3 regions of the Streptomyces sp. NPDC088746 genome follow, and region 3 is predicted to be linked to each of the others. Evidence: predicted binding sites of a transcription regulator. Region 3 holds the regulator's gene; each other region holds the start of a gene.
What was found. Region 3 encodes HrcA, which represses chaperone genes, less so after heat shock. Its sites were predicted from a motif close to TTNGCACTCNGNNNNNCNGAGTGCNAA; they were not measured.
Positions count from the first base shown of each region.

Region 1: groES (co-chaperone GroES) is a predicted target of HrcA. The motif match lies at 1,923-1,949, and genes of this name have one in related genera.
Region 2: groL (chaperonin GroEL) is a predicted target of HrcA. The motif match lies at 2,482-2,508, and genes of this name have one in related genera.

Region 1 is NZ_JBIVLA010000002.1:509,665-519,622, forward strand. It holds gene ACIP63_RS09870 (methyltransferase domain-containing protein) at 1-786, opposite strand, end outside; gene ACIP63_RS09875 (polysaccharide deacetylase family protein) at 877-1,830, shown strand; gene groES (co-chaperone GroES) at 2,105-2,413, shown strand; gene groL (chaperonin GroEL) at 2,512-4,137, shown strand; gene ACIP63_RS09890 (SDR family NAD(P)-dependent oxidoreductase) at 4,214-4,987, opposite strand; gene ACIP63_RS09895 (ABC transporter ATP-binding protein) at 5,242-6,099, shown strand; gene ACIP63_RS09900 (FtsX-like permease family protein) at 6,096-8,594, shown strand; gene ACIP63_RS09905 (MOSC domain-containing protein) at 8,589-9,263, opposite strand; gene ACIP63_RS09910 (LysR family transcriptional regulator) at 9,346-9,958, shown strand, end outside.
Region 2 is NZ_JBIVLA010000002.1:154,621-164,578, reverse strand. It holds gene ACIP63_RS08110 (NADase-type glycan-binding domain-containing protein) at 1-574, shown strand, start outside; gene groL (chaperonin GroEL) at 695-2,317, opposite strand; gene ACIP63_RS08100 (cold-shock protein) at 2,626-2,832, opposite strand; gene ACIP63_RS08095 (MoaD/ThiS family protein) at 3,270-3,545, opposite strand; gene thrC (threonine synthase) at 3,573-4,871, opposite strand; SAM riboswitch class I at 4,890-5,017, opposite strand; gene ACIP63_RS08085 (glucosyl-3-phosphoglycerate synthase) at 5,171-6,121, shown strand; gene ACIP63_RS08080 (trehalose-6-phosphate synthase) at 6,192-7,568, shown strand; gene otsB (trehalose-phosphatase) at 7,565-8,410, opposite strand; gene ACIP63_RS08070 (DUF3263 domain-containing protein) at 8,716-8,976, opposite strand; gene ACIP63_RS08065 (ABC transporter substrate-binding protein) at 8,991-9,958, opposite strand, start outside.
Region 3 is NZ_JBIVLA010000001.1:898,043-908,000, reverse strand. It holds gene ACIP63_RS04400 (ABC transporter substrate-binding protein) at 1-1,291, opposite strand, end outside; gene ACIP63_RS04395 (DUF3097 domain-containing protein) at 1,413-2,231, opposite strand; gene ACIP63_RS04390 (MBL fold metallo-hydrolase) at 2,257-2,979, opposite strand; gene hrcA (heat-inducible transcriptional repressor HrcA) at 3,145-4,161, shown strand; gene dnaJ (molecular chaperone DnaJ) at 4,162-5,301, shown strand; gene ACIP63_RS04375 (nitronate monooxygenase) at 5,423-6,496, shown strand; gene ACIP63_RS04370 (16S rRNA (uracil(1498)-N(3))-methyltransferase) at 6,493-7,239, shown strand; gene ACIP63_RS04365 (histidine triad nucleotide-binding protein) at 7,317-7,676, shown strand; gene ACIP63_RS04360 (ribonuclease Z) at 7,692-8,600, shown strand; gene ACIP63_RS04355 (adenosine deaminase) at 8,611-9,603, shown strand; gene ACIP63_RS04350 (MFS transporter) at 9,588-9,958, opposite strand, start outside.

The DNA.
Region 1 (9,958 bases), on a different contig from region 3:
CGTGGCCCGGAAGGTGCCCGGGGCGAAGCCCTCGCCGAACCAGAGCACGGCCTCCTTCACGTCCCCGCCGTCCGAGATCCACTCGGCCTCGGCCCGCGGTTCGATCGCCTCGTGCGGGACGCCGGGGGCGATCTTCAGCGCGGCGCGGGGGGCCTTCAGCGCGGCCCCGGTCGCCCAGGAGAGCGGCGGTGAGTAGGCCTCGGGGTCGAAGATCCTGCCCCGCCCGCCGCGCCTCGCGGGGTCGACGAAGACCGCGTCGTACGGGGAGGTGTCGACCTCCGTGACATCGGCGCACCGCACCTCGACGAGGTCCTGGAGGCCGAGCGCCTCGGCGTTGGCGCGGGCGACCTGGGCGGTGAGCGGATCGCGGTCCACCGCCAGGACCGAGACGCCCGCCCTGGCCAGCGCGATCGCGTCCCCGCCGATGCCGCAGCACAGGTCGGCGACGCTCCGTACGCCGAGCTCCGCGAACCGCCCGGCCCGGTAGCCGGCGACCGAGGTGCGGGTCGCCTGCTCCACGCCGTCGGGGGTGAAGAACATGCGGTACGCGTCCGCCGCCCCGAACTTCGCCACCGCGCGCTGACGCAGCCGCGCCTGGCCGAGCGCCGCCGACACGAGGGCGGCGGGGTGCGTGCGGCGCAGCCGGGTCGCGGTCGCCAGCTCCCGGGCGGGGTCGTGGTCGCGCAGCTCGTCCAGGAGCGCCGCGCCCTCGGGGGTGCGGAGGGCGGCGAAGGCGGAGAGCGGGTCGGCCTGGTCGGCCTGACCGGCAGGGGGAAGGGCGTTCACCAGTCCATTGTGAGCCAGCCGGGGGACCCGGCGGGCCCCCCGGAGGTGTCGCCGGAGACGGCCGGTGGCCCGGTGGCAGGATGCGGCGCCATGCAGCTAGTACGACAAAACGACAAAAGAGTCCCGAAGCGCCACAGACCGGTCTGCGCGGTCCTGGTCGCCCTGCTGGTGGGTGCCGCCGCCTCCGGGTGCGGTGACGGCGCGGACGAAGCGTCCGCCGGGCGGCAGAAGCCGGTGGCCGGGCAGCCGGGCGCCGCCGCCGCGCAGGCGGGCCCCGCCGCGGCCGAGGCGAAGGCGAAGGCCCGGGCCGAGCGGCTGAAGCGGGCGGTCGCCGCCCGCACCGCCGTCGCGAGGAAGTGGGGCCTGGCCAAGGTCCCGCTCGTCGCACCCGCGCCGCCGGCCGAGAAGCCGCGCATCACCACCCGTAAGGGCTTCGAGGTCGAGGGCGGGGAGGATCTGCCGCCGGTCTTCACCACCGTGCCGACCGAGGAGCGGATCGTCTTCCTCACGATGGACGACGGCGCGGAGAAGGACCCTGAACTGCTGCGGATGATGTCGGAGCTGGACATCCCGTACAGCGCCTTCCTCAGCGACTACGAAGTCAGCGACGACTACGGGTACTTCAAGGACATGCAGGCCCGGGGTGTCACCCTCAGCAACCACACCCTCAACCACCGCTATCTCCCGGGGCTCTCCCGGGAGGAGCAGCAACGGGAGATCTGCGGCTCGCAGGACAAGATCGAGAAGTTCCTGGGGAAGCGGCCCACCCTCTTCCGCCCGCCGTACGGCAACTACAACGGCGACACCCTGCGCATCGCCAAGTCCTGCGGCATCAAGGCCGTGCCCCTGTGGGCCGCCGAGGCGTTCCCCGACCACATGGAGTGGCGCGAGTGGGACCGGGACCTGCACCCCGGCGACATCATCCTCACCCACTTCCGGGGACGTGAGGACTGGGACGGCTCCATGGCCGACATGATCCGCAACGTCATGAAGACGGTCACCGACAAGGGATACGCCGTGGCCAGGCTGGAGGACTACGTCTGACGGGCGGTCATCCGCCGTACGGAACCCTGCGGAGATCTCCCGCGTTGTCCGGGGCGTGCGCCGGTCCCACGGCGCCACGCGAGGGTGGTGAATTGGCACTCCGCTTGACCGAGTGCTAATCGCGGTCATAGTGTCAGTGCTGGCACTCCCCGATGGAGAGTGCCAGCACAACCGCGCGACAGGGCAGGTCCGGCACCCGCGACGACGGATCGGTCTGGTCGCCACCCCACAGACTGTTAAACCCCGTGAGATCTCCGAAGGGGGAGACCGGATCGTGTCGACCACCAGCTCCAAGGTTGCGATCAAGCCGCTCGAGGACCGCATTGTGGTCCAGCCGCTCGACGCCGAGCAGACCACGGCTTCCGGCCTGGTCATTCCGGACACCGCCAAGGAGAAGCCCCAGGAGGGCGTCGTCCTGGCCGTGGGCCCGGGCCGCTTCGAGAACGGCGAGCGCCTTCCGCTCGACGTCAAGACCGGCGATGTCGTTCTGTACAGCAAGTACGGCGGCACCGAGGTGAAGTACAACGGCGAGGAGTACCTCGTCCTCTCGGCGCGCGACGTTCTCGCGATCGTCGAGAAGTAATTCACCCACGTTTGCTTCTGTTCTGCGCCCCTGGCCCCCTGCGAAATAACTAGCCGGGCGGCGAGGGGCGCAGTTCGTTTGAGAGGACAGCTCAGCCCATGGCGAAGATTCTGAAGTTCGACGAGGACGCCCGTCGCGCCCTTGAGCGCGGCGTCAACAAGCTTGCCGACACGGTGAAGGTGACGATCGGCCCGAAGGGCCGCAACGTCGTCATCGACAAGAAGTTCGGCGCCCCCACCATCACCAACGACGGTGTCACCATCGCGCGCGAGGTCGAGCTCGACGACCCGTACGAGAACCTCGGCGCCCAGCTGGTGAAGGAGGTGGCGACCAAGACCAACGACGTAGCGGGTGACGGCACCACCACCGCCACCGTGCTCGCCCAGGCCCTCGTCCGCGAAGGCCTGCGCAACGTCGCCGCGGGCGCGTCCCCGGCCGCCCTGAAGAAGGGCATCGACGCCGCCGTGAAGGCCGTGTCCGAGGACCTCCTCGCGACCGCCCGCCCGATCGACGACAAGGCCGACATCGCCGCCGTGGCCGCGCTCTCCGCGCAGGACCCGCAGGTCGGCGAGCTCATCGCGGACGCGATGGACAAGGTCGGCAAGGACGGTGTCATCACCGTCGAGGAGTCCAACACCTTCGGTCTGGACCTCGAGTTCACCGAGGGCATGGCCTTCGACAAGGGCTACCTGTCCCCGTACATGGTGACCGACCAGGAGCGTATGGAGGCCGTCCTCGACGACCCGTACATCCTGATCCACCAGGGCAAGATCGGCTCCATCCAGGAGCTGCTCCCGCTGCTGGAGAAGGTCATCCAGGCCGGCGCCTCCAAGCCGCTCCTGATCATCGCCGAGGACGTCGAGGGCGAGGCGCTCTCCACCCTCGTCGTCAACAAGATCCGTGGCACCTTCAACGCCGTCGCGGTGAAGGCCCCGGGCTTCGGTGACCGCCGCAAGGCCATGCTCGGCGACATCGCCACCCTCACCGGTGCGACCGTCATCGCCGAGGAGGTCGGCCTCAAGCTCGACCAGGCCGGTCTGGACGTGCTGGGCACCGCCCGCCGCGTCACCGTCTCCAAGGACGACACGACCATCGTCGACGGCGGCGGCGACTCCGCCGACGTCAAGGGCCGCGTCAACCAGATCAAGGCCGAGATCGAGTCCACGGACTCCGACTGGGACCGCGAGAAGCTCCAGGAGCGCCTCGCGAAGCTGGCCGGCGGCGTGTGCGTGATCCGCGTCGGTGCGGCCACCGAGGTGGAGCTCAAGGAGAAGAAGCACCGTCTGGAGGACGCCATCTCCGCGACCCGCGCCGCGGTCGAGGAGGGCATCGTCTCCGGTGGTGGCTCCGCTCTGGTCCACGCCGTCAAGGTCCTCGAGGGCAACCTCGGCAAGACCGGCGACGAGGCCACGGGTGTCGCGGTCGTGCGCCGCGCCGCCGTCGAGCCGCTCCGCTGGATCGCGGAGAACGCGGGCCTCGAGGGCTACGTCATCACCTCGAAGGTCTCCGAGCTCGACAAGGGTCAGGGCTTCAACGCCGCGACCGGCGAGTACGGCGACCTGGTGAAGGCCGGCGTCATCGACCCGGTCAAGGTCACCCGCTCCGCCCTGGAGAACGCCGCGTCCATCGCGTCGCTGCTGCTCACGACCGAGACCCTGGTCGTCGAGAAGCCGGCCGAGGAAGAGGCCGACGCCGGTCACGGCGGCCACGGCCACAGCCACTAGTACGGCTCCGCAGGACAGCGAGGCCCGGTACCCCCGTCGCGGGGGCACCGGGCCTCGGTGCGTTCTCCGTGCTCGCCTACTGAGGTCCGTAACTCCGGCCCGCGCGGGACGTGACCCCGCCGAGGAGACTGCGGGGCGTCAGCTTCACCAGACCCATCAGGGCCTTGTAACGTGGGTCCGGGATCGACACCGACCTGCCCCGCGCCAGGTCCTCCAGGGCCGCGGCCACCAGCTTGTCCGCGTCGAGCCACATCCAGTCCGGGATGTTGCCCGTCCCCATCCCGGCACGCTCGTGGAACTCGGTCCGTACGAAGCCCGGGCACAGCGCCATCAGCCGCACCCCCGAGCCCGCCAGGTCCTTCGCGGCGCCCTGGGTGAACTGGACGACCCAGGCCTTCGACGCCCCGTACGTCCCCCGCGGCAGGAACGCCGCGACGGAGGCCACGTTGACCACCCCGCCGCGACCGCGCTCCCGCATCGAGCCGGCGGCGGCCGAGGTCAGACGCAGCACCGCCTCGCAGTGGACCTTCAGCATCGTCAGCTCGTCGGCCACCGGGACGTCGAGGTAGCGCCCCTTGTTGCCGAAGCCCGCGTTGTTGACCAGCAGGTCGACAGGGCTCACACGGTCCGTCAGCCGTGCCGCGACCGCCTCGATGCCGCTGTCCGTGGACAGATCGGCCGTCAGCACCTCGGCCTCGATGCCGTGTCCGTCGTGCAGCTCCGTGGCCTGGGCCCGCAGCCGCTCCGTGTCACGGGCCACCAGCACCAGATTGTGCCCGTCACTCGCGAGCCGCCGCGCGAAGGCGGCCCCGATCCCCGCCGTCGCGCCCGTAATCAGTGCAGTCGTCATAGGCGGCACGTTAGCCGCCTCGCGCGCGGGCGACGGACCCGGCTTCTTCCAGGTGGGGCCGCTCCTCGCCCGGGTGGGCCGTCCCCGTCCGGTGGGGCCTCGCCCGGGTGGGGCCGCCCCCCGCCCGGGTGGGGCCTCGTCCGCCCCCTACCGCGGTAGCACCTCCATGTTGGCTCCCGGGTATGACGCCCGGCGCGGTGCCGCCCTCGTACGTTCCGCCCGTCGGCACCGGAACATCGCGAAAGGGCGGAACATTGAGGCTACGCAGCAGCAAGCGGGAGAAGGCGGACGACCGGCCGGAGGCCCCGGCCGCCGCACCCGGTCTCGCCGTCGAACTGCGGGGTGTCCGCAGGCGTTACGGCCGCGGCTCCGGTGCCGTGCACGCGCTCGCGGGCGTCGACCTCGCCCTTCCACGCGGCACGTTCACCGCGGTCATGGGCCCGTCCGGGTCAGGGAAGTCCACCTTCCTGCAGTGTGCCGCCGGGCTCGACCAGCCGTCGGCGGGATCCGTGCGCCTCGGGGGCACCGAGATCACCGGTATGAGCGAGAACCAGCTCACCGAGCTCCGCCGCAGCCGCCTCGGCTTCGTCTTCCAGGCGTTCAACCTGCTGCCGTCGCTGACCGTGGAGCAGAACGTCCTGCTGCCCCTGCGACTCGCCGGGCAGCGCCAGGACCGCCGCCGGGCGGCCGAGGTGCTCGCGCAGGTCGGGCTCGCCGACAAGGCGCGGCGCCGCCCCGGCGAACTCTCCGGCGGCCAGCAGCAGCGCGTGGCCGTCGCCCGCGCCCTGGTCACCGGCCCCGACGTCATCTTCGCCGACGAGCCGACCGGCGCCCTGGACACCGGCACCGCCGCCGAGGTCCTCGGCCTGCTCCGGCACGCGGTGGACACTCCCTCCGGCTCCGGGCTCCGCGCGGGCGGGGGGCACGCACAGGGCGCCACCGTCGTCATGGTCACCCACGACCCGGCCGCGGCCGCCTGGGCCGACCAGGTGCTGTTCCTCGCCGACGGCGCCTTCGCCGGGAGCCTGGAACGCGGTTCGGCGGAGCAGATCGCGGCGCGCATGACGGCGCTGACCGTCCGTACGGGCGCGATGGCGGGGGCTGCGGCATGAGGCGCCCCACCGGACTCGCCCGCGCGGCCGTCCGCTTCAAACCCGCGTCGTTCGCGGGCACGTTCGTCGCGCTGATGATGGCGGCACTGATCGTCTCGGCCTGCGGAACCCTGCTGGAGACGGGCATCCGCGCCTCGGTGCCCGCGCAGCGGTACGCGAAGGCACCGGTCGTCGCGGCGGCCGACCAGTCCGCGCGGGTCGTCTCCGACACCGTCGACGGCCCCGAGGAATCCGCCTACCCGCTGCCGGACAAGGCCCGCGTCGACGTGGGCCTCGTGGCGAAGGCCGCCCGGGCAGCGGGCGCCGGGGCGGCGGTGCCGGACTCCACCTTCCCGGTGCGGCAGGGCGGCGCGGCGCTCACCGGCCACGGCTGGGGATCGCACGCCTTCACCGGTACCGCGCTGTCCGCGGGCACCGCACCCCGTACGGGCGAGGTCGTGCTCGACGCCGCCGCCGCCCGGGGCGCGAAGGCCGGTGTCGGAGGCACCGTCACGCTCGAAACAGCCGCGGGCCGCGCGGACTTCCAGGTCTCCGGACTGGCCCGGCCCGGCCCGGGCGACGCCACGGCCACCGCGTATTTCACCGACGCCGAAGCACCCACGCTGGCCGGGCACCCCGGCAAGGTCGACGCCATCGCCGTACTGGCCGAGGGCGGCGCCTCCCCCGTCGACGAAGCAGCCCTCGCCGCCGCCGTCGGAGAGGCCCTCGCCGGCTCCGGCGCGCAGGTGCTCACCGGAGACGCCCGGGGCGGCGTCGAGGACCGGGGTCTGGCGTACGCCAAGGAGACGCTCACCGGACTCGGCGGCTCCTTCGGCGGGATCGCCACGCTGGTCGCCGTCTTCACCGCCGCCGGAACCGTCGCGCTCTCCGTCGGCCAGCGCACCCGCGAGTTCGCACTGCTGCGCGCGGTCGGCGCCACCCCGCGGCAGATCCGCCGCGCGGTCGCCGCCGAGGCGCTCCTCGTCGCGCCGCTCGCCGGTGTGGCCGGCTGTCTGCCGGGGATCGGGCTCGCGCACTGGTGGTTCGGGCAGCTGAAGGACCGCGGGGTCATCCCGGACCCGGTCGAACTCCACGTCTCGTGGATCCCGCTGGGCATCGCCGTCGGGGCCGGGCTGCTCACGGCACTCGGCGCCGGCTGGGCGGCCGGCCGCAGGCCCGCCAGGATCAAGCCGGGGCAGGCACTGGCCGAAGCCTCGGTGGAGCGGCTGCGGCCGGGCGTCATCCGTACCGTCCTCGGGCTGGCCGCCCTCGGCGGTGGCGCGGTCCTCGCCGGTGTCGCGGCCTCCGCCGCCGGTGACGACGCGGCAGGCGCCTCCCTCGGCGTCATCATGCTCTTCATGCTCGCCTTCGCCCTGCTCGGACCGCTGGTGGCCAGGCTGTGCGCGGCGCTCTTCGGTCTGCTGGTGCGCGGCGGCGGGGCCGCGGCGACACTGGCCGCCGCCAACTCCCGTACCAACTCCCGCCGGCTGGCCTCCGCGATCACCCCGATCGTGCTGGCCATGGCCTTCGCCTCGACGCTCGTCTTCATGCACACGAGCGAGAGCAAGGTCGCCTCCGATCAGCTCCGTGCCGGCATCACGGCGGACCACGTCGTCACCGACCCGGCGGGCCTGCCCGCCGACGCCGCCGACCGGGCCGCCCGCGCCCCCGGCGTCGACGCGGCCGTGAGTCTGCTCGACACACAGGTGCTGGTGCCCGTCCGCGCCGTCGGCGAGACGTCTTTGCAGGGCGCGGCGGCCCAGGGCGTCTCGGGCTCCGCCTCCCAGCTCGCCCGGGTGCAGGACCTGGACGTGCGCAGCGGCAGCCTGGACCGCGTGGGTCCGGGCCGGATCGCCATCGACAGGACCCTCGCCGCCTCGGCGGGCGCCGAGGTCGGCGACACGCTGCCGCTCTACCTCCCCGACGGCACCGAGGCCCGCCCCGAAGTCGTCGCGGTGTACGGCAGGGGCCTGGGCCTCGCGGCGGTGACCATGGACCGCGCGTCCCTGGCCGGCCATGTCACGTCGGGCTTCGACAGCACGCTCCTGGTGCACGGCGGGGACGCGGGCTCGTTCGCTGCACTCGGCAAGGTCACCGACGCCTCGGGTTACGCCGTCGAACAGGACCTGGACCACGCGTACGGCGCCTGGTCCAACTACATGATGGCCGCCGTCCTGGGCGGCTTCGCCGCCGTCGCCGCCGTCAACACCCTGGTGATGACGGTCCTGGACCGCCGCCGCGAACTGTCCACGCTCCGCCTCGTCGGCTCCACCCGCCGCCAGGTGCTGCGCATGCTGCGCTGGGAGAGCCTGCTGGTCTCGGCGGCGGGCGTGACCCTGGGCACGGTGATCGCCATGATCACGCTGACGCCGATGATGCGCGGCGTGACGGGCGGGTCCCCGCACGTGCCCCCGCTGCTGTACGCCACCTTCGCCGCGACCGCGGTGACCCTCGGCCTCGTCGCCGTGACCCTCCCGGCCCGCGCGGCACTGCGCGAGCGGGAGGCCGGATCATGACGCGGTGCTTCGCTTCGCCACGTACGCCCGTGCCGCGCGCAGGGTCTCCGTGTGCAGCGCGTCACCGGCTTCGAGCAGCCGCGGCAGCAGCTCCCGCTCCGTGGTCGTCGCCCGGAACTCCAGGGCCGTGGTGATGTCATGGCCGGGGACGTGCACCACCTCGACCGGGTCACCGGAACGGATCGTCCCCGGCTCGATCACCCGGAGGTACGCGCCCGTGGCCCCCTCACGCGTGAACCGCTTCACCCAGCCCCGCTCGCCCATGTGACCCGCGAACGTACGGCAGGGGATGCGGCCCGACGTCACCTCCAGGAGCACGCCGTCGCCGATCCGCCAGCGCTCCCCGATCCGCGCGTGACTCACGGTGAGCCCGAGGGTCGTCAGGTTCTCGCCGAACGCGCCGTTGGGCAGGGGGCGGCCGAGCTGCTGCCCCCAGGTGTCCAGCTCCTCGCGGGCGTACGCGTACACGGCCTGGTCCGATCCGCCGTGGTGCCTGAGGTCGCACACCGCGTCACCGGCCAGGCCACTGCCGCCGCTGCCCTTGGGGCCGGGGTCGGCGACCCGCACGGGACCGTCGGACGGCTGCTTGCCGATCCCGGTGAGCCCGTCGACTGCGTCGCTGTGGGGAGAGGGCGTGGGACGGCCGAGATTCACGGTGAGCACCTTCATAACCGGACAGGCTAACGGGGCCACCCTCAAAGCCGCTCATGATTAATCGCCCGATACTGCAAGAGTCCCTTATGGTTGAAGGGTGATCGAAGCCCGTCATCTCCGTGTCCTGCGCGCCGTGGCCACCACCGGTTCCTTCTCCGCCGCCGCGCGGGAACTGGGCTGCACCCAGCCCGCCGTCAGCCAGCAGATGAAGGCCCTGGAGGGTTCGGCGGGGACTCCGCTGCTGATCCGTACGGGGCGCGAGATGCGCCTCACCCAGGCGGGTGAGGCGCTGGTGCGGCATGCCTCCGGCATCCTCGCGGGGCTGACCGCCGCCGAGGAGGAGATCGCCGCGATCGCCGGGCTGCGGGCCGGCCGGGTCCGGCTCGTGTCGTTCCCGAGCGGGAGCTCCACCCTGGTCCCCGGCGCCCTCGCCGCGCTGCGCGCCGCGCACCCCGGCACCCAGGTCTCGCTCGTCGAGGCGGAACCGCCACGCTCGGTGGAGATGCTGCGCGACGGGGACTGCGACATCGCGCTGGCGTTCCGTTACGGGACGGCCGGCGGCGAGTGGGACGACCTGGTCGTGCGCCCACTGCTCAGGGACCGGCTGATCGGCCTGGTCCCCGAGGGGCACCGGCTGGCGGACGCGGACGCGGTGGGCATCGGGGAGCTGGCCGACGAGTCGTGGATCGCCGGCTGCCCGCGCTGCCGGC
Region 2 (9,958 bases), on a different contig from region 3:
CATCCGCCGCGCCTTCGACCGCATCGGCACATGGATCACCCTCGCCGTCGTCGTCACCCTGGCCGTACTCGGCGTGATGTATCTCCCCGACGGCATCCAGGCCACCAAGGACCACTTCGCCAAGCGCGCGATGGTCGCCCCCAACGGCCTCGCGGCGTCCCGCTCGTGGACCGGCCACAAGCCGCAGCTCGCCTTCGACAAGGTGAACAACACGTGGTGGGGCCCGGGGGTCGATCAGTCCGGTGCGGGCGAGTGGATCGAGGCCCGCTTCGACCAGCCGACCCGGCTGCTGGACGTGATCATCACCCCGGGTGTGTCCATCAAGGCCGACGACCTGAACAAGTCCGCGCTGCCGCAGCGCATCAAGGCGACGATCACGACCAAGGACGGAAAGCGGTCGACCCGCCATCTGACCCTGGATCAGGGCACCGGAGGCCAGCGACGGGCCTTCCGCGTCGGCGATGCCGTCAAGGTGCGCTTCACCGTCGAGTCGGCCCACGCCGCGTCCTCGGACAAGCAGGTGGCCATCGCCGAGATCGAGTTCTTCGGCCCGTCGAACACCGACGGGTCCTGACCCGCCGCATCAGAACACCGCACCACGGCGACGAACGACGACGCCGGCCCCCGGGAACGAATCCCGGGGGCCGGCGTCGTACGGATACCGCGGTACCGCCTGGAGCTGCTGATCCGAGGATCAGAAGTCCATGTCACCGCCCGGCATGCCGCCCGGAGCGGCCGCAGAGGCCTTCTCCGGCTTGTCGGCGATGACGGCCTCGGTGGTGAGGAAGAGCGCTGCGATGGACGCGGCGTTCTGCAGAGCGGAGCGCGTGACCTTCGCCGGGTCGATGATGCCCTCGGCGATCATGTCGACGTACTCACCGGTCGCGGCGTTGAGGCCGTGACCGATCGGCAGGTTGCGCACCTTCTCGACGATGACTCCACCCTCGAGACCACCGTTGACGGCGATCTGCTTGAGCGGGGCCTCCAGCGCGAGCTTCACGGCGTTGGCGCCCGTGGCCTCGTCACCGGTCAGGTCGAGCTTCTCGAAGACGGCCGAGGCCTGGAGCAGAGCCACGCCACCACCGGCGACGATGCCCTCCTCGACGGCGGCCTTGGCGTTGCGCACCGCGTCCTCGATGCGGTGCTTGCGCTCCTTGAGCTCCACCTCGGTGGCGGCGCCGGCCTTGATGACGGCCACGCCGCCGGCCAGCTTCGCGAGGCGCTCCTGGAGCTTCTCGCGGTCGTAGTCCGAGTCGGAGTTCTCGATCTCGGCACGGATCTGCTTGACGCGACCCTGGACCTGGTCGCTCTCGCCGCCACCGTCGACGATGGTCGTCTCGTCCTTGGTGATAACGACCTTGCGGGCGGTGCCGAGCAGGTCGAGACCGGCGTTCTCCAGCTTGAGACCGACCTCCTCGGAGATGACGGTGCCACCGGTGAGGATGGCGATGTCACCGAGCATGGCCTTGCGGCGGTCACCGAAGCCCGGAGCCTTGACGGCGACGGACTTGAAGGTGCCACGGATCTTGTTGACGACCAGGGTCGACAGCGCCTCGCCCTCGACGTCCTCCGCGATGATCAGCAGGGGCTTGCCCGACTGCATGACCTTCTCGAGCAGCGGAAGGAGGTCCTTCACGTTGCTGATCTTGGAGTTGACGATCAGGATGTACGGGTCGTCGAAGGACGACTCCATGCGCTCCATGTCGGTGGCGAAGTACGCCGAGATGTAGCCCTTGTCGAAGCGCATACCCTCGGTGAGCTCGAGCTCCAGACCGAAGGTCTGGGACTCCTCGACGGTGATGACGCCTTCCTTGCCGACCTTGTCCATCGCCTCGGCGATCTTGGCGCCGATCTCGGTGTCGGCGGCGGAGATGGAGGCCGTCGAAGCGATCTGCTCCTTGGTCTCCACGTCCTTCGCCTGCTCCAGCAGAGCGGCGGAGACGGCCTCGACGGCCTTCTCGATGCCACGCTTCAGAGCCATCGGGTTGGCACCGGCGGCGACGTTGCGCAGGCCCTCGCGGACGAGCGCCTGGGCGAGAACGGTGGCGGTGGTCGTACCGTCGCCGGCGACGTCGTCCGTCTTCTTGGCGACCTCCTTGACCAGCTCCGCACCGATCTTCTCGTACGGGTCCTCGAGCTCGATCTCCTTGGCGATGGAAACACCATCGTTGGTGATCGTGGGCGCGCCCCACTTCTTCTCGAGGACGACGTTACGGCCCTTGGGGCCGAGGGTGACCTTGACGGCGTCGGCGAGCTGGTTCATCCCGCGCTCGAGACCGCGCCGTGCCTCCTCGTCGAACGCGATGATCTTGGCCATGTGAAGTGGTCCTCCCGGACAGGGGTGGATTTCTCCGGACCGAGTGGCGCCCGCGACGGACGGCCAGCGTGCTCGGTGGTTCCTTGCCCCACCGGGCCTGCGGGCCTCACCGGCCCGGTCCAAGTTTTCTGTCACTCTCACCTGGAGAGTGCTAACGCCAATGATTAGCACTCGACCCCTGCGAGTGCAAGCGTCATCCTTCGGATGTGGACATCCTGGGGGCGTACGGACGCACGTGAGGCCCGTACCCCTGGCCGGGGTACGGGCCTCACGTGCGTGAGTAGTGTCGTTGGCCGACCGCGCCGAGCTCAGCCGACGGCGAGCTTGACCATGTCCGCCTGCGGCCCCTTCTGGCCCTGCGAGATCTCGAATTCAACTCGCTGACCCTCTTCGAGGGTGCGGTACCCGTCCATCTGGATCGCGCTGTAGTGGACGAAAACATCCGCACCACCGTCGACCGCGATGAAGCCGTACCCCTTCTCCGCGTTGAACCACTTGACGGTGCCCTGAGCCATGCCTAACTCCCCTATTACTGGCCCTTGCACGAGCACCGCACTTCGCGGGCCCGGGTCAGAACTCACCCTCCGACAGGAGAGGGTGGCGTGCGCCGGAACGCGTCGACCGCGGCCGAATGTATCTGCCCAACTGCCCTCTGCAACAGGTCAATCGGACGAGAATTCTGGGCACAGGTGACCGCACGCAAGGGGGGAATTCATAGGATTCCAGGGCAAGTCGGGCCTGACAAAGGCCACTTATGCCACAAGGAGTTCACTTACTTTGGCTGCTTCTTGTCGCGGCCGGGCGCATTCTCATATGCGGGCGGCACGGGCAGCTGCGGGGACTTCCCCAACTGTACCGTGCTCAACCATGCAGAATGGCCCCCTCCGCTTTCCCGCGGAGGGGGCCACTGTGCTCACGTCATGCGGTCGGGCGCCGTAAGGCCCCCGGGGGATCAGCCTCCGGCGACGGCCGGGATGATCGAGACGCCCGCGCCGTCCGGGGTGACCGCGTCCAGGCCGCCCTCGAAGCGCACGTCGTCGTCGTTGACGTACACGTTGACGAAGCGGCGCAGCTTGCCCTGGTCGTCCAGGACACGGGCACCGATGCCCGGGTGGTTCTGCTCCAGGGACGCGATGACCTCGGAGAGGGTGGCACCCTCGGCCGGGACCTCGGCCTGACCGCCCGTGTAGGTGCGGAGGATGGTGGGGATACGGACCTTGACGCTCATGTGGGTGCCTTCCTTCGGTCTCGGGTGTCAGTTGGCGGCGGCGAGGCCCGCGTCGCGGAACGCGTCCAGGCTGGGCCGGATCGTCGCCGACAGGCCGGTCGTGGGGGCGACCGCGTCGAGCGTCTTCAGTCCGTCGCCGGTGTTCAGGACGACGGTGGTGAGGGACGGGTCGAGCAGGCCGGCGTCGATCAGCTTCTTCGTCACGCCGACCGTCACCCCGCCCGCGGTCTCCGCGAAGATGCCCTCGGTGCGGGCCAGCAGCTTGATCGCGTCGACGACCTGCTCGTCGTTCACGTCCTCCACGGCGCCGCCGGTGCGCCGGGCGATGTCCAGGACGTAGGGGCCGTCGGCCGGGTTGCCGATCGCCAGGGACTTGGCGATGGTGTTCGGCTTCTGCGGACGCACCACGTCGTGGCCGGCCTTGAAGGCCGTGGAGACCGGGGAGCAGCCCTCGGCCTGGGCGCCGAAGATCTTGTACGGCTTGTCCTCGACGAGGCCGAGCTTGATCAGCTCCTGGAGCCCCTTGTCGATCTTCGTGAGCTGCGAGCCGGACGCGATCGGGATGACGAGCTGGTCGGGCAGCTGCCAGCCGAGCTGCTCACAGATCTCGTACGCCAGGGTCTTGGAGCCCTCGCCGTAGTACGGCCGGAGGTTGACGTTAACGAAGCCCCAGCCCTCGCCGAGCGGGTCGCCGATGAGCTCCGAGCAGAAGCGGTTGACGTCGTCGTAATTGCCCTCGATGCCGACCAGCTCGCCGCCGTACACCGCGGCCATGACGACCTTGCCCTGCTCCAGGTCGTGCGGGATGAACACGCAGGAGCGGAAGCCGGCGCGGGCGGCGGCGGCGCCCACCGCGCCGGCGAGGTTGCCGGTGGAGGAGCAGGAGAGGGTGGTGAACCCGAAGGCGCGGGCGGCCTCGACGGCGATGGCGACGACACGGTCCTTGAAGGAGTGCGTCGGGTTGCCGGAGTCGTCCTTGACGTACAGACCACCGGTGACGCCCAGCTCACGGGCCAGGTTGTCGGCCTTGACCAGCTTGGTGAAACCGGGGTTGATGTTGGGCTTGTCCGCGACGTCGGCGGGGACCGGCAGCAGCGGCGCGTAGCGCCAGATGTTGTTCGGGCCCTCGGCGATGCGCTTCTTCAGCTCTTCGGGGGAGCCGCTCGGCAGGTCGTACGCCACTTCGAGCGGCCCGAAACAGGACGCACAGGCGAAAATGGGGCCGAGCTCGAAACGCTCGCCGCATTCGCGGCAGGAAAGCGCCGCGGCGGGACCGAGGTCCACTGCGGAGGTATGGGTGTCGGCTGCGACTGTCTGCACGGCCATGATGGCGGAGGCCCTTTCTCCTCATCTTCCTTGCGACGTATTTCGCCACAAGACGGAATTGGCACCTTCCCCACCGTGACCTCGCGGTCGGCAGGAGGGTTGCCGGGACTTCAACGGGCCGTTCCCTCAGTCCCTCTGGATGAGCGCTATGGCACCGGACCATGGATCCGGGCGTTTATTCGCGGACCGACCCCGACATGCGAGGGTCATCCGCGTTGTTCAAGACTGTAACCGAAGCACCGGACGATCGAGATAGTCGTCCGAACCGCGAGATGGATCACATACAGGGAGTACCGACCGTGCTGGAAGAGGTGGAACGCTGGCTGACCAGGCGTTCCTGGTCTGCTGCCGACCGCCCGCTGGACCGGCTCACGGCCGCGCGGGCGAAGGATCCGCACCGCTCGCGCGTGAGCGTCGTCCTGCCCGCGCTGAACGAGGAGGCGACGGTCGGCGCGATCGTCGCGGAGATCCGGCGCGAGCTGATGGAGAAGGTCCAGCTCGTCGACGAACTGGTGGTGATCGACTCCGGATCCACCGACGCCACCGCCGAGGAGGCGCGGCTGGCCGGCGCCCGGGTCGTGCACCGGGACGCGATACTCCCCCGGATTCCCGCCCTTCCCGGCAAGGGCGAGGTCCTGTGGCGATCACTGCTGGTGACCAGCGGGGAGATCGTCTGCTTCGTCGACGCGGACCTCAAGGACTTCTCCGCCGGCTTCGTCTCCGGGATCGTCGGCCCGCTGCTGACCGACCCCTCGGTGCAGTTCGTGAAGGCCATGTACGACCGGCCGCTGGGCGACGCCGCGGGCCAGGGCGGCCGGGTGACCGAATTGGTGGCCCGCCCGCTGCTCAATCTGCACTGGCCGAGCCTGGCCGGCTTCGTCCAGCCGCTGGGCGGCGAGTACGCGGTACGACGCTCCCTGCTGGAGCAGCTCCCCTTCCCCGTCGGTTACGGAGTGGAGCTGGGCCTGCTCGTCGACGCCCTGCACACGGTCGGCCTGGACGCGCTGGCCCAGGTCGACGTCGGCGTACGCAAACACCGCCACCAGGACGGCCAGGCCCTCGGCCGGATGGCGGCCACGATCTACCGGACGGCGCAGCTGCGGCTCTCCCGGGGGACCCTCGTGCGGCCCGAGATCACCCAGTTCGAGCGGGGGCCCGACGGGTTCGTCCCGCACACCCATGCGGTGGACACCGAGGAACGCCCCCCGATGCGCGAGATCGCGGAGTACGCCTCCCGAAACGCGGCGTAACGGTTCTTCCCGTCCGGCTCCGCCCCCACTTCACGTTTGGCGGCTTCCCGAACGGGCTAGGTTCGGGTACATGGTCTCCGAGCACGCTGCCCAGGTACTCGTCGCGTCCAACCGCGGCCCGGTGTCGTACACACGGCGGGAGGACGGCACGCTCGACTCGAAGCGGGGCGGGGGCGGGCTCGTCTCCGGCCTGAGCGCCGTCGACGACAAGCTGTGGGTGTGCGCCGCCCTCGGCGACGGCGACCGCGAGGCGGTCCGGCGCGGTGTCTCCGAGCCCGGCGTCCGGATGCTCGACATCGACGCCGGGGTCCACGCGGACGCGTACAACGGCATCGCGAACTCCGTGCTCTGGTTCGTGCACCACATGATCTACGAGACGCCGGTGGAGCCCGTCTTCGACGCGGAGTTCCGCCGGCAGTGGGCCTCCTTCGAGGCGTACAACCAGGCCTTCGCCGAGGCGCTCGCCGAGGAGGCGGGCGAGGGCGCGGCGGTCCTGGTGCAGGACTACCACCTCTCGCTGGTCCCCGGCCTCCTGCGCGAGCTCCGGCCCGACCTGCGGATCGGGCACTTCTCGCACACCCCGTGGGCGCCCGTCGACTACTTCCGGCTGCTGCCCGACGACATCGGCGAGCAGTTGCTCAACGGCATCCTGGGCGCCGACCGCGCCGCGTTCCTCACCCGCCGCTGGGCGGACGCCTTCATCAGCAGCTGCACGGAGATCCTCGGCGGCACCGGCCGCACCCGGATCGGGGTGCACGGGCTGGGCGCCGACGGGGACTTCCTGCGCCGCCGCTCCCACGAGGCGGACGTGGACGACCGCATGGAGATCCTGCGGGAACAGGTCGGCGCGGACCGCCGCACGATCGTGCGGGTGGACCGCACGGAGCTCTCCAAGAACATCGTGCGCGGCCTGCACGCCTACCGTGCGCTGCTGGAGGAGCGCCCCGAATGGCGTGAGCGCGTGGTGCACATCGCCTTCGCCTACCCCTCCCGGCAGGACCTCTCGGTCTACCGCGACTACACGGCGGAGGTGCAGCGGGTCGCCGACGCGATCAACGCGGAGTACGGCACCGAGGGCTGGACCCCGGTCCTGCTCCACGTCGACGACGACTTCGCCCGCTCCCTGGCGGCGTACCGGCTGGCGGACGTGGCCCTGGTCAACCCGATCCGCGACGGCATGAACCTCGTCGCCAAGGAGGTCCCGGTCGTCTCGGACCACGGCTGCGCGCTGGTGCTCTCCCGCGAGGCGGGGGCGTACGAGGAGCTGGGCGAGGACGCGATCGTGGTCAACCCGTACGACGTGTCGGCCACGGCGGCGGCGCTGCACGAGGGGCTCACGATGGACCCCGACGAGCGCGGCGCCCGCTCGAAGCGCCTGGCCGCCGCCGCGACCGCGCTGCCACCGCAGCAGTGGTTCCTGGACCAGCTGGACGCGCTGCGGGCCTAGGACTGTGTGACGCGCCCGGCGATGGAACGGAGCAGTTCCGCGACCGCCGCCGGGCCCGACAGCAACAGGTCGGCGCGGTCGGCCAGTTCGGGGACCTCCGTGCCGCTGCACACCAGCAGACCTGCGGTGCCCTGGGTGCGGAGCTTCTCCACGGCGGCGTAGGCGGCGAGGTCGCCGAGGTCGTCACCGGCGTAGAGCACCGTCTCGGCGCCGGTCTCCTTCACGTACTCCTCCAGCGCCACCCCCTTGTCCATGCCCGGCGGGCGCAGCTCCAGGACGAGACGGCCCGGTTCCACGATCAGGCCGTGACGCGCGGCCAGGTCGCCCAGCGGAGTGCGCAGTGCCTCGAAGGCGACCTGCGGGTCGGCGGCACGGCGGGTGTGCACGGCGACCGCGCGGCCGCCCTTCTCCTCGACCCAGACACCGCTGTCCGCGCCTTCCAGCACTGCGGGAAGCGCGGCCCGGACGGCCTCGACGCCGGGGTCCGGCGGCGGGGCGTGGACGGTGGCGGTGGCGGCGTCCCAGCGTTCGGCGCCGTAGTGCCCCAGGACGACGAGGTGGTCCAGTCCCGGCGCCCCCGCGAAGCCTCCGTACCGTACGGCGGTGTCGGCCGGGCGGCCGGTGATCACGGCGACGGCGGCGACCTGGGGGGCGAGCGCGGAGAGGGCCGGGACGACATCGGGGTGCGCCCGGGACCGCTCCGGGTCCGGGACGATGTCGGCGAGCGTGCCGTCGAAGTCCAGCGCGACGACCGCACGGGAGGGACGGGCCAGGAGCGCGGCGAGGCCTTCGCGGCCGGCCTGGGTGGACGGGGTCGGGATGGGGTGTGCCGAATTGCCCATGGCCCGAGCGTAGCGTCGAGCAGAACTAAACCCAGCCCAGTCGCCATCCCTTCGGCTCACCGGGGCAAACCAACCCGCCGTCACCCCTGCGGCTCACCGGGGCAAACCCAGCCCCGCCGGCGTTTGAGGCGCGGGGCCCGGGGCGGAGCCCCGGCACTGACCGGAGCAGAACCCAGCCGTCGGCCCCGACGCCCACCGGGGCAGGGCCCCAGCCCGCCGTCACCCCTGCGGCTCACCGGGGCAAACCCAGCCCCGCCGGCGTTTGAGGCGCGGGGCCCGGGGCGGAGCCCCGGGAGGGCCGGGGCTCAGCGCCGCCCGCGCCTCGCGTCCCGGACCCGCCGCAGCCGGTTCACCGTCACCGGGTCCGCCTCCAGCGCCCGCCGGTCGTCCAGGAGCGCGTTGAGCAGCTGGTAGTAGCGGACCGGCGAGATGCCCAGGTCTTCCCGGATCGCCCGCTCCTTCGCACCGGGGCCCGGCCAGGAGCGCCGCTCCACGGCCAGCACCGCGCGTTCCTGGTCGGAGAGCGGGGCAGCGGAGTCCGCGTCGTCAGCGGGAGGGCCGGTCATATGAACCAACCTACCTACTCGGCACTCTCCGCCTGCCGGGCCTGGGACGCGATGTCCACGAGCACGCTCTCCGGGCTGCCGCCGGGCTCGACCGCCGAGCCGATCTTCTCCTTGATGCTCTCGCTGGCCTGCGCCCACGACGTCTTGCCGAACGGGTACAGCTGCGAGTTCGGCAGCGCCGACAGGAACTCGCGCAGCTGCTTGTGCTTGCTGTCCGACTCCATCGCGGCGGACGCGGTGCCGGTCACGGGCAGCAGGTCGTACTGGTCGGCGAAGGCGAGCACGTTCTCGTCCGTGTAGGCGAAGTCGAGGAACTTGCCGATCTCCGCCCGGTGGCCGTTCTGCTTGAAGCCCATCATCCAGTCGGCCACGCCCATCGAGCCCTTGGTCGGCCCCTCGATCCCGGGCAGCGGGACCATGCCGACCTCGACGCCCTTCTTCTCGGCCTCCTGCATCAGCGTCGGGTGGCCGTTGAGCATGCCGACGTCACCCTGGGTGAACGCGTCGAAGGCCTTCGCCCGGTCGAGCTTCCCCGGGGCGACGGGACCGGTGAGGCCCTTGCCCACGAGGCTGTTCTTCAGCCACTTGAAGGTCTCTATGTTGGCCTGGGAGTCGATGTTGTAGTTGCCGACCTCGTCCGTGTAGCCGCCACCCCCGCTGAGCAGCCACATCAGGGTCTCGGCCTGGGACTCCTCCGGGCCGAGCGGCAGTGCGAAGGGGTAGGTCACACCGCGCTGCTTAAGCACGGTGGCGTCGCTCTGGATGTCGTCCCAGGTCTGCGGTGCCCCGAGGCCCGCCTTGGCGAAGAGGCCCTTGTTGTAGAAGAGGAGCCGGGTGCTGGCCACGAACGGGAGGCCGTACAGAGTGTTGTCGACCTCTCCCGCGTCGGTGAGCGAGGGCAGGAAGTTCGACCCGGTGCGGATGGCGATCATCTCGTCGGCGGCGTAGAGCTTGTCCGCCTTGGCGAAGTCGGCGTACGCAC
Region 3 (9,958 bases):
TGACGAGCTGGACATGGGCGTGCTCGTGGGTCAGCTGCTCGATGGGCAGGGGCAGCCGCAGCACCCAGGCCAGCGTCACCGCCGCCGCCGGGGCCTGGCCGACGCTCAGGTCCTCGACCCAGGTCTCGTACCGTGCGCGGGCCCCCGTACTGGCACCGGCGTTCGCCGGCGGCTCCGGCGGCAGCGGCGGGGTGTGCCGCATGATCCGGTCGGCCGGCAGGGAGGCCAGGAGCAGCAGCGGATCCACCTCGCTGCGCCGCGAGCGCACGTTGTTGATGGCGTTGATCAGCAGGATGCCGCCGTTGTCCTGGGTGGCCGTGGGCAGGAACACCACCGGCGGGACGGTGCGCTTGCCGCGCCGCCAGTCCAGGGCGTGTGCCCGATAGCTGTCCAGCAGGTCCTCCAGCAGCGCCTGGACCCGCAGCTCCAGGTGGAACTGGCGCGCGTGCTCGTCACCCGCCCCCGCGTCCGCCACCCGCTCCGCGACGGCGGCGGCCCGCGCCCGGATCACCCGCCACGAACCGCTGGGGGAGAAGCGCGACCAGCCGTCCGACGGGTACGCGGTGCTCGACGCGGCGAGCGACGACGTGGTCGCCAGCCACCGGCTGGCCGGCCGCAGCCACAGCAGCGGCGGCGCCGCCCTCGTCATCAGCCGTACGACCGTCAGTCCGAGCAGGGCCGCTGCGGCGACCAGCGTGGTCAGCACCCAGCCGATCTCACCCAGCAGCACGCTGAGTACGGCGATGAACACGGCCCCCAGAAAGGTCTCCGGACGGACGGAGGCCCGCAGCGAGTCCCACCACGTGTTGCGCCCCGAGCGGTTCGCCCGCCAGCGCAGGCTGCCGAGCTGCTCCAGGATCCGCTCGTCGCGCTCACGGGCGGAGCGCCAGTCCGGCTGGGCGACGACCGTCGCGGTGGCCTGCTCGATGGCGGCGAGCAGCCGGGAGCGGGGAAAGGCGAAGGGCTTGTACTGCGAGGTGCCCCGGGTCTCCCAGGGCCGCTCGGTGAGGGTGCGGACCATGGAGAGCGCCGCCTCGTACGGCGTGGGGCCGCCGCCTTCGAGCAGCTTCACCGGGACCCGCCGCAGCTGGTTCGCCCGGTGGACCTGGTGGACGATCTGCTCGACCCTGCTGTCGATCTCCGGCCCGGCCGAGGCGTCCTCCGCCTGCGCCACCACCAGAGGCATCACCGGCCGGTTGACGCGGTACTGGTCGATCAACTGCTGCATGAGGTGGAAGACAGCGGAGGCCGCCTCGTTCTCCGCACTGTCCCGCCACACTTCGCGCGTCATCCGACCCCCGTGCCTTCCCCTGTGCCCGGCCCTGCCGTCATCCCTCAATAACGGATGGTGCGTGTGCGGCGCAGGTGTTCACGGGGATCGGTACCGGATCCTCGTCAACCGTCCCGGGACATCAGGAAGGAAGGGTGACGAAGTCGATCAATTCCTCGACGCGGCCCAGCAGTTGCGGTTCCAGGTCCTTGTACGAGCCGACCTTGGAAAGAATGTGCTGCCAGGCCGCGCCCGTGTTCTCCGGCCAGCCCAGCGCGCGGCACACGCCCGTCTTCCAGTTTTGGCCGCGCGGGACGACCGGCCACCCGGGGATTCCCACGGACGACGGCTTCACCGCCTCCCAGACGTCGATGTACGGGTGCCCCACCACCAGCACGTCCGCGTCGGTGACCTGCGCGGCGATCCGGGACTCCTTGGAACCGGGCACGAGATGGTCGACCAGGACTCCGAGCCGGGCGTCAGGTCCGGGCGCGAACTCCCGCACGATCGCGGGGAGGTCGTCGACGCCCTCCAGGTACTCCACGACCACGCCCTCGATGCGCAGGTCGTCGCCCCAGACCCGCTCGACGAGCTCGGCGTCGTGCCGCCCCTCCACATAGATCCGGCCCGCCCGGGCCACCCGCGCCCGCGCCCCGGGCACCGCCACCGAGCCGGAGGCCGTACGGGAGGGCCGTGCAGGGCCGGCGGCCGACGGGCGCACCAGGGTGACCACCCTGCCCTCCAGCAGGAAGCCGCGCGGCTCCATCGGGAAGACCCGGTGCTTGCCGAAGCGGTCCTCCAGCGTGACCGTCGGGCCCTGGGCCGTCTTCTCGCACCGGATCACCGCCCCGCAGAAGCCGGTGACGGCCTCCTCGACCACCAGATCGGGCTCGGCGGGGACCTCGGGGGCGGGGGCGGACTTCTTCCACGGCGGAGTCAGATCCGGCTGGTAGCTGCGCATGGCAGCACGATAATCGGGGCCGTGTTCACGACACGCCGAACCGCACAGCCAGTTGCTCGCGCTGCGCCCGCACGAACGCCGCGTCCACCACCGCCCCGTGCCCCGGCACGTACAGCGCGTCCTCGCCGCCCAGCTCCAGCAGCCGGTCCAGCGCGGCCGGCCAGTGGGAGGGGGCCGCGTCCCGGCCCGCCTGCGGTTCGCCGGACTCCTCGACCAGATCGCCGCAGAGCACCACGACGGGGGAACCCGGCACCAGCACCGCGAGGTCGTGGCCGCTGTGACCGGGACCCACATTGGCCAGCAGCACCTGGAAGCCGCCGCCGAGGTCGAGCGTCCACTCGCCGCTCACCTGGTGCCGCGGGGCCACCAGGGCGTCCGTGGCCGCCGTGGCGTCCGCCTCGCCCATCCCGTGCCGCAGCGCGTCGGCGCGCAGCTCCTCGGCGCCCCGCCCCAGCAGCTCCGCCGTGCCGACCGCGCCGTAGACCTCCGCCCCGGAGAAGGCGGCGGTGCCCAGCACGTGGTCGAAGTGCGGATGGCTCAGTGCGATATGCGTCACCCTGCGGCCCAGCAGGGCCTCGGCCTGGGTGCGCAGTTCGACCCCCTCGCGGAGCGTCGCTCCGGTGTCGTAGAGCAGCGCACCGTCCGGCCCCGCCACCAGCGCGGCGGTCGCGTCCCAGACGGGGAGGCGCCGCCGTCCCGTACCGTTGCCCAACCGCTCCCAGCCGAACTCTTCCCAAGAGACGTCCATGAGACGACGCTATCGGCAACGACCTGCGCGATCCCACGACGGCGTGGCCGGTCGCCCTTGCCCCGGGCCCACCCCGCCCCCGTACACTGACCGGGGGGATTGCTGGCACTCGAACGCACAGAGTGCCAGGCAGACGCCGAAGAACCACAGCTGGAGGTGTGCGCGGTGCTCAGCGAACGCAGACTCGAAGTGCTGCGCGCCATCGTCCAGGACTATGTCGGCACCGAGGAGCCTGTCGGCTCCAAGGCGCTCACGGAGCGGCACAGCCTCGGGGTCTCCCCGGCGACTGTCCGCAACGACATGGCGGTGCTGGAGGACGAGGGCTTCATCGCCCAGCCGCACACGAGTGCGGGGCGCATTCCGACGGACAAGGGCTACCGGCTCTTCGTCGACAAGCTCGCGGGCGTCAAGCCCCTGTCGTCGCCGGAGCGCAGGGCCATTCAGAATTTCCTCGACGGCGCGGTCGACCTCGACGACGTCGTGGGCCGCACGGTCCGGCTGCTCGCGCAGCTGACCAGGCAGGTCGCCGTCGTGCAGTACCCCTCGCTGACCCGGTCGACGGTGCGGCACGTGGAGCTGCTGTCGCTGGCTCCGGCCCGGCTGATGCTCGTCCTGATCACGGACACGGGCCGGGTCGAACAGCGTATGATCGACTGCCCTGCGCCGTTCGGTGACACATCGCTGGCGGATCTGCGGGCCCGGCTCAACAGCCGGGTCGTCGGACGACGCTTCGCGGACGTCCCGCGGCTGGTGCAGGACCTGCCGGAGTCCTTCGAGACCGAGGACCGGGGAACCGTATCGACGGTGCTCTCCGTCCTCCTCGAGACTCTGGTCGAAGAAACGGAGGAGCGGCTGATCATCGGCGGCACCTCCAATCTCACCCGTTTCGGGCACGACTTCCCTGTGATGATCCGGCCGGTGCTGGAGGCATTGGAGGAGCAGGTCGTGCTGCTGAAGCTGCTCGGTGAGGCAACGGACTCAGGCATGACCGTACGGATCGGGCACGAGAACGCCCACGAGGGCCTCAACTCCACGTCCGTCGTCGCGGTCGGCTACGGTTCGGGCGACGAGGCAGTCGCCAAACTCGGCGTGGTCGGACCGACCCGCATGGACTACCCCGGAACGATGGGAGCGGTACGCGCAGTGGCACGTTACGTCGGACAGATCCTGGCGGATTCGTAAGTGGCCACGGACTACTACGCCGTACTAGGCGTGCGCCGCGACGCATCTCAGGACGAGATCAAGAAGGCATTCCGTCGGCTCGCACGCGAGCTGCACCCGGATGTCAACCCGGATCCGAAGACCCAGGAGCGGTTCAAGGAGATCAACGCCGCTTACGAGGTGTTGTCGGACCCGCAGAAGAAGCAGGTCTACGACCTCGGTGGCGACCCGCTGTCCTCCTCGGGCGGCGGCGGTGGCGCGGGAGGGTTCGGAGCCGGCGGCTTCGGCAACTTCAGCGACATCATGGACGCGTTCTTCGGCAACGCCGCGCAGCGCGGGCCCCGTTCGCGGACCCGTCGCGGCCAGGACGCCATGATCCGCCTGGAGATCGACCTCAACGAGGCGGCCTTCGGCACGACCAAGGACATCCAGGTCGACACGGCGGTCGTCTGTACGACCTGCAGTGGCGAGGGCGCCGCACCCGGCACCTCCGCGCAGACCTGTGACATGTGCCGCGGCCGCGGCGAGGTCTCCCAGGTCACGAGGTCCTTCCTCGGCCAGGTCATGACCTCGCGGCCCTGCCCGCAGTGCCAGGGCTTCGGCACGGTCGTGCCGACCCCGTGCCCCGAGTGCGCCGGTGACGGCCGTATCCGCTCGCGGCGCACCCTCACCGTGAAGATCCCGGCCGGTGTCGACAACGGCACCCGGATCCAGCTCGCGGGCGAGGGCGAGGTCGGCCCCGGCGGCGGCCCCGCCGGCGACCTGTACGTCGAGATCCACGAGGTCTCGCACGCCGTGTTCCAGCGGCGCGGCGACGACCTGCACTGCACGGTCACCATCCCGATGACGGCCGCGGCGCTCGGCACCCAGGTGCCGCTGGAGACGCTCGACGGGCTGGAGGAGATCGACATCAGGCCGGGCACCCAGTCCGGCCAGTCGGTCCCGCTGCACGGGCGCGGCATCACGCACCTGCGTGGCGGCGGGCGCGGCGACCTGATCGTGCACGTCGAGGTCATGACCCCGACGAAGATGGACCCCGAGCAGGAGCGCCTCCTGCGGGAGTTGTCCAAGCTGCGCGGCGAGGAGCGGCCCACCGGTCAGTTCCAGCCCGGGCAGCAGGGCCTCTTCTCCCGCCTGAAGGACGCCTTCAACGGCCGCTGAACCCTGTCACCGCACCGCCCGCCGGTCCCGTACCGGCGGGCGGTGCGGTGTGTGCGGCGGGCGTCCGCCGTGTGAAAGGGGCTGATTCGGCACGATCCGCGGGACGTGGCACGATGCGGGCATGTCCTTGGCGCTGACCGATCTCTGCCGGTACCCGATCGTGCAGGCCCCGATGGCGGGAGGCGTCTCCCGTCCGGAGCTGGCCGCCGCCGTCGCCGAGGCCGGAGGGCTCGGTTTCCTCGCCGCCGGCTACAAGACGGCCGACGGGATGTACAACGAGGTGAAGCAGCTCCGGCGGATGACCGGCGGGGCCTTCGGCGTCAACCTCTTCATGCCGCAGCCGCTGGTCGCCGACCCCAGCGCCGTCGAGGTCTACCGCGAGCAGCTCGCCGGTGAGGCCTCCTGGTACGAAACCCCGCTCGGCGACCCGGACTCCAGCGGCGACGACGGTTACGAGGCCAAGGTCGCGATCCTGCTGGAGGATCCGGTCCCCGTGGTCTCCTTCACCTTCGGCTGCCCCACCCGCGAGGTCCTCGACGCCTTCGCCGCCGCCGGCACGTTCACCGTCGTCACGGTCACCTCGGCCCAGGAGGCGCGCAACGCCGCGTGGGCGGGCGCCGGCGCGGTCTGCGTGCAGGGCACCGAGGCGGGTGGCCACCAGTCGACGCACCGTGACGACCCGCAGGGCGGCCTCGCCGGCACCGGGCTCCTCGCCCTGATCGCCGAGGTCCGCGAGGCCGTGCAGATGCCCCTCGTCGCGACCGGGGGGATCATGCGCGGCTCCCAGATCACGGCAGTCCTGGCGGCCGGGGCCGACGCCGCCCAGCTCGGTACGGCGTTCCTGCCGTGCCCGGAGTCCGGAGCGCACCCCCTGCACAAGCAGGCCCTGACCAACCCGCTGTTCGTGACGACGGCCCTGACCCGGGCCTTCTCCGGCCGCCCCGCGCGGGGACTGGTCAACCGGTTCGTGCGGGAACACGGGCCGTACGCCCCCTCCGCCTACCCGCAGGTGCACCAGCTGACCAGCGGGCTGCGCAAGGCCGCGGCGAAGACCGGGGACGCCCAGGGCATGGCCCTGTGGGCCGGCCAGGGGCACCGGATGGCACGCGAGCTGCCCGCCGGGGAGCTCGTGGGCCTGCTCGCCGCCGAATCGGAAGCCGCGCGTGCGGCAGTGAGTGTGAGGAGTGCCCGGTGACGGCACCTGTCTTCGTCGTCGAACAGCTGCCCGGCGGGCCGGAGTACGTCCTGGACGGTCCCGAGGGCCGGCACGCCGTGTCCGTGAAGCGGATGGAGCCGGGGGAGGACGTCGTCCTGACCGACGGGCGGGGCCGCTGGGCGGAAGGCGTCGTACGAGCGGCCGAGGGCAAGGACCGGCTCGTGGTCACCGGACTCGGAAGCGTCCACGAGGAGGACGCACCCGCGCCCCGCCTCACCGTCGTCCAGGCGCTGCCCAAGGGCGACCGCGGTGAGCTGGCCGTGGAGACGATGACCGAGACCGGCGTCGACGCGATCGTGCCCTGGCAGGCCGCGCGCTGCATCACGCAGTGGAAGGGCGACCGGGGCCTCAAGTCCCTCGCCAAGTGGCGCAGCACCGCGCGCGAGGCGGGGAAGCAGTCGCGCAGGGTGCGTTTCCCCGAGGTGACGGAGGCCATGACCACCAAGCAGGTCGCCGCCCTGCTGGCCGGGGCGGACTTCGCGGGCGTCCTGCACGAGGACCGGGACAGCGGCAGCGAGCCGCTCGCCACCGCCGAACTCCCCGCCGACGGCACCATCGTGCTGGTCGTGGGCCCGGAGGGCGGGGTCTCCCCCCAGGAGCTGGCCGCCTTCGCCGAGGCGGGAGCGCCCCCGTACCGGCTCGGTCCCAGTGTGCTGCGGACCTCGACCGCGGGGACGGCAGCGGCGGCCCTCCTGATGGGACGCACCGGGCGCTGGAGCTGACAGCCGCCCGCCCGCCCCGGGCGGATAGCATGCCGGTGTACTGATCACGAGGACCGAACGACCTAGGAGGCCGGGCCATGGCGGGAGAACCGCAGACCGACTGCCTGTTCTGCAAGATCGTTACAGGGGACATCCCGGCGACCATCGTGCGCGAGAGCGAAACGACCCTCGCCTTCCGCGACATAAACCCCCAGGCCCCGACCCACGTCCTGGTCATCCCCAAGGCGCACTACCCCGACGCCGCCGCACTCGCCGCCGCCGACCCGCGGGCCGCCGCCGACGTGCTGCGCGAGGCGGGTCTGGTCGCCGCCGACGAGAAGCTCACCGACACCGGCTACCGCATCGTGCTCAACACCGGTGCGGGCGCCGGTCAGACCGTCTTCCACGCGCACGCCCACGTCCTGGGCGGCCGCGGGATGCAGTGGCCCCCCGGTTAGGGAGCGCCACCACCCGTGTCCGTACGAGAGCTCGTGATCCTCGGCACCGCCAGCCAGGTGCCGACCCGTCACCGCAACCACAACGGCTATCTGCTGCGCTGGGACGGCGAGGGCATCCTCTTCGACCCGGGCGAGGGCACGCAGCGCCAGATGCTGCGGGCGGGCGTCGCCGCTCATGACATCGACCGCATCTGTGTCACGCACTTCCACGGCGATCACTCGCTGGGTCTGGCAGGCGTCATCCAGCGGATCAACCTCGACCAGGTGCCGCACCCCGTCACCGCCCACTTCCCGGCGAGCGGCCAGCGCTTCTTCGACCGGCTGCGGTACGCGACCGCCTACCGCGAGTCCGTCGAGCTGACCGAGGTTCCGGTCGCCGCCGACGGCGTCCTCGCCACCACCGCCGCGTACACCCTCGACAGCCGCCGGCTCTCGCACCCCGTCGAGTCCTACGGTTACCGCCTCACCGAGCCCGACCGGCTGCGCATGCTGCCCGCGAAGCTGGCCGAGCACGGCATCGGCGGGCCCGACGTCGGACGGATCCAGCGGGACGGGGTGCTGCGCGGCATCCCGCTGGAGGACGTCTCCGAACCCCGCCGCGGACAGCGGTTCGCGTTCGTCATGGACACCCGGCTCTGCGACGGAGCGTTCGCCCTCGCCGAGGGGTGCGACATGCTGGTCATCGAGTCGACGTTCCTCGACGAGGACAGCAGGCTCGCCGCCGACCACGGTCACCTCACCGCCGGCCAGGCGGCCCGGGTGGCGAAGGAGTCGGGCGTACGGCACCTCGTGCTGACGCACTTCTCCCAGCGCTACACCGAACCCGACGTCTTCGAGCGCCAGGCCAGGGCAGCCGGCTTCGAAGGCGAACTGACCATCGCCCAGGACCTGATCAGGGTCCCGGTACCCACCCGCCACACGTAACGAGAACCCCGTGCACCTCCCCAAGGCCGAACTCCACCTCCACATCGAAGGCACCCTCGAACCCGAGCTGGCCTTCGCGCTCGCCGCACGCAACGGCGTGGACCTGCCCTACGCGGACACCGAAGAGCTGCGCACCGCCTACCTCTTCGACGACCTGCAGAGCTTCCTCGACCTCTACTACGCCCTCATGGCGGTCCTGCGCACCGAGGACGACTTCGCCGAACTGGCCGACGCCTACCTCGCCCGCGCCGCCGCCCAGGGCGTCCGGCACGCGGAGATCTTCTTCGACCCGCAGGCCCACACCGACCGGGGCGTCCCGATCGGCACCGTGATCGAGGGGCTCGGCAGGGCGCTGGACCGCAGCGAGGAGACGCACGGCATCTCCACCCAGCTGATCATGTGCTTCCTGCGCGACAAGTCCGCCGGGTCCGCGCTGGAGACCCTGGAAGCCGCGAAGCCGTACCTGCACCGCATCAGCGCCGTGGGCCTGGACTCGGCGGAGGTCGGGCACCCGCCCGCGAAGTTCCGCGAGGTGTACGCGGCCGCCGCGGCCCTCGGCCTGCGCAAGGTCGCCCACGCCGGCGAGGAGGGCCCGCCGGAGTACATCCGGGAGGCCCTCGACGTCCTCGGTGTCGAACGGATCGACCACGGCCTGCGCTGCATGGAGGACCCGGAGCTGGTGGACCGGCTGGTGTCCGAGCGGATCCCGCTGACCCTCTGCCCGCTCTCGAACGTACGGCTGCGCGCCATCGACGTCCTGGAGGAGCACCCGCTGCGGTCCATGATGGCCGCGGGCCTGCTCTGCACGGTGAACTCCGACGACCCCGCCTACTTCGGCGGATACGTCGGAGACACCTTCCACGCCGTGCACGAGGCGCTCGGCCTGGACCGCGAACAGCTGCGGACCCTGGCCCGTAACTCCTTCGAGGCGGCCTTCCTCGACCACGACGAGGAGCGCAGGGCGCGCTACCTCTCCGAGGTCGAGGCCTACACGTTCGACTGACCGGAACCGCCGTCCGGTCCCGCCGCCCGGATCGCGCTCCGCACCAGCCGCCTGCGCCGCAGCGCGGGCACGCTGATCTCCGCGACCTCCTGCTCCGGCGCGCCCAGCCTGGGCACCGCGCCGGAGAGGCTGTTGGTCGTGGCGGCGAGGAGCGCGGCCGGGGCACCGCCCCTGCGCCGGACGGAACCGGGCACCAGCGGCCGGCCGCCGGTGTGCAGCGCCACCGCCGTGACGGGAGCCGCGACCAGGAGCGTGGCGGCCCCCAGGACCAGTCCCATCACCGCGTAGCCCGCCTGCTCGGAGAGCACGCTGCCGAGCAGGGGGCCGCAGGCCGTGCCGACGGATGCCGCCGAAC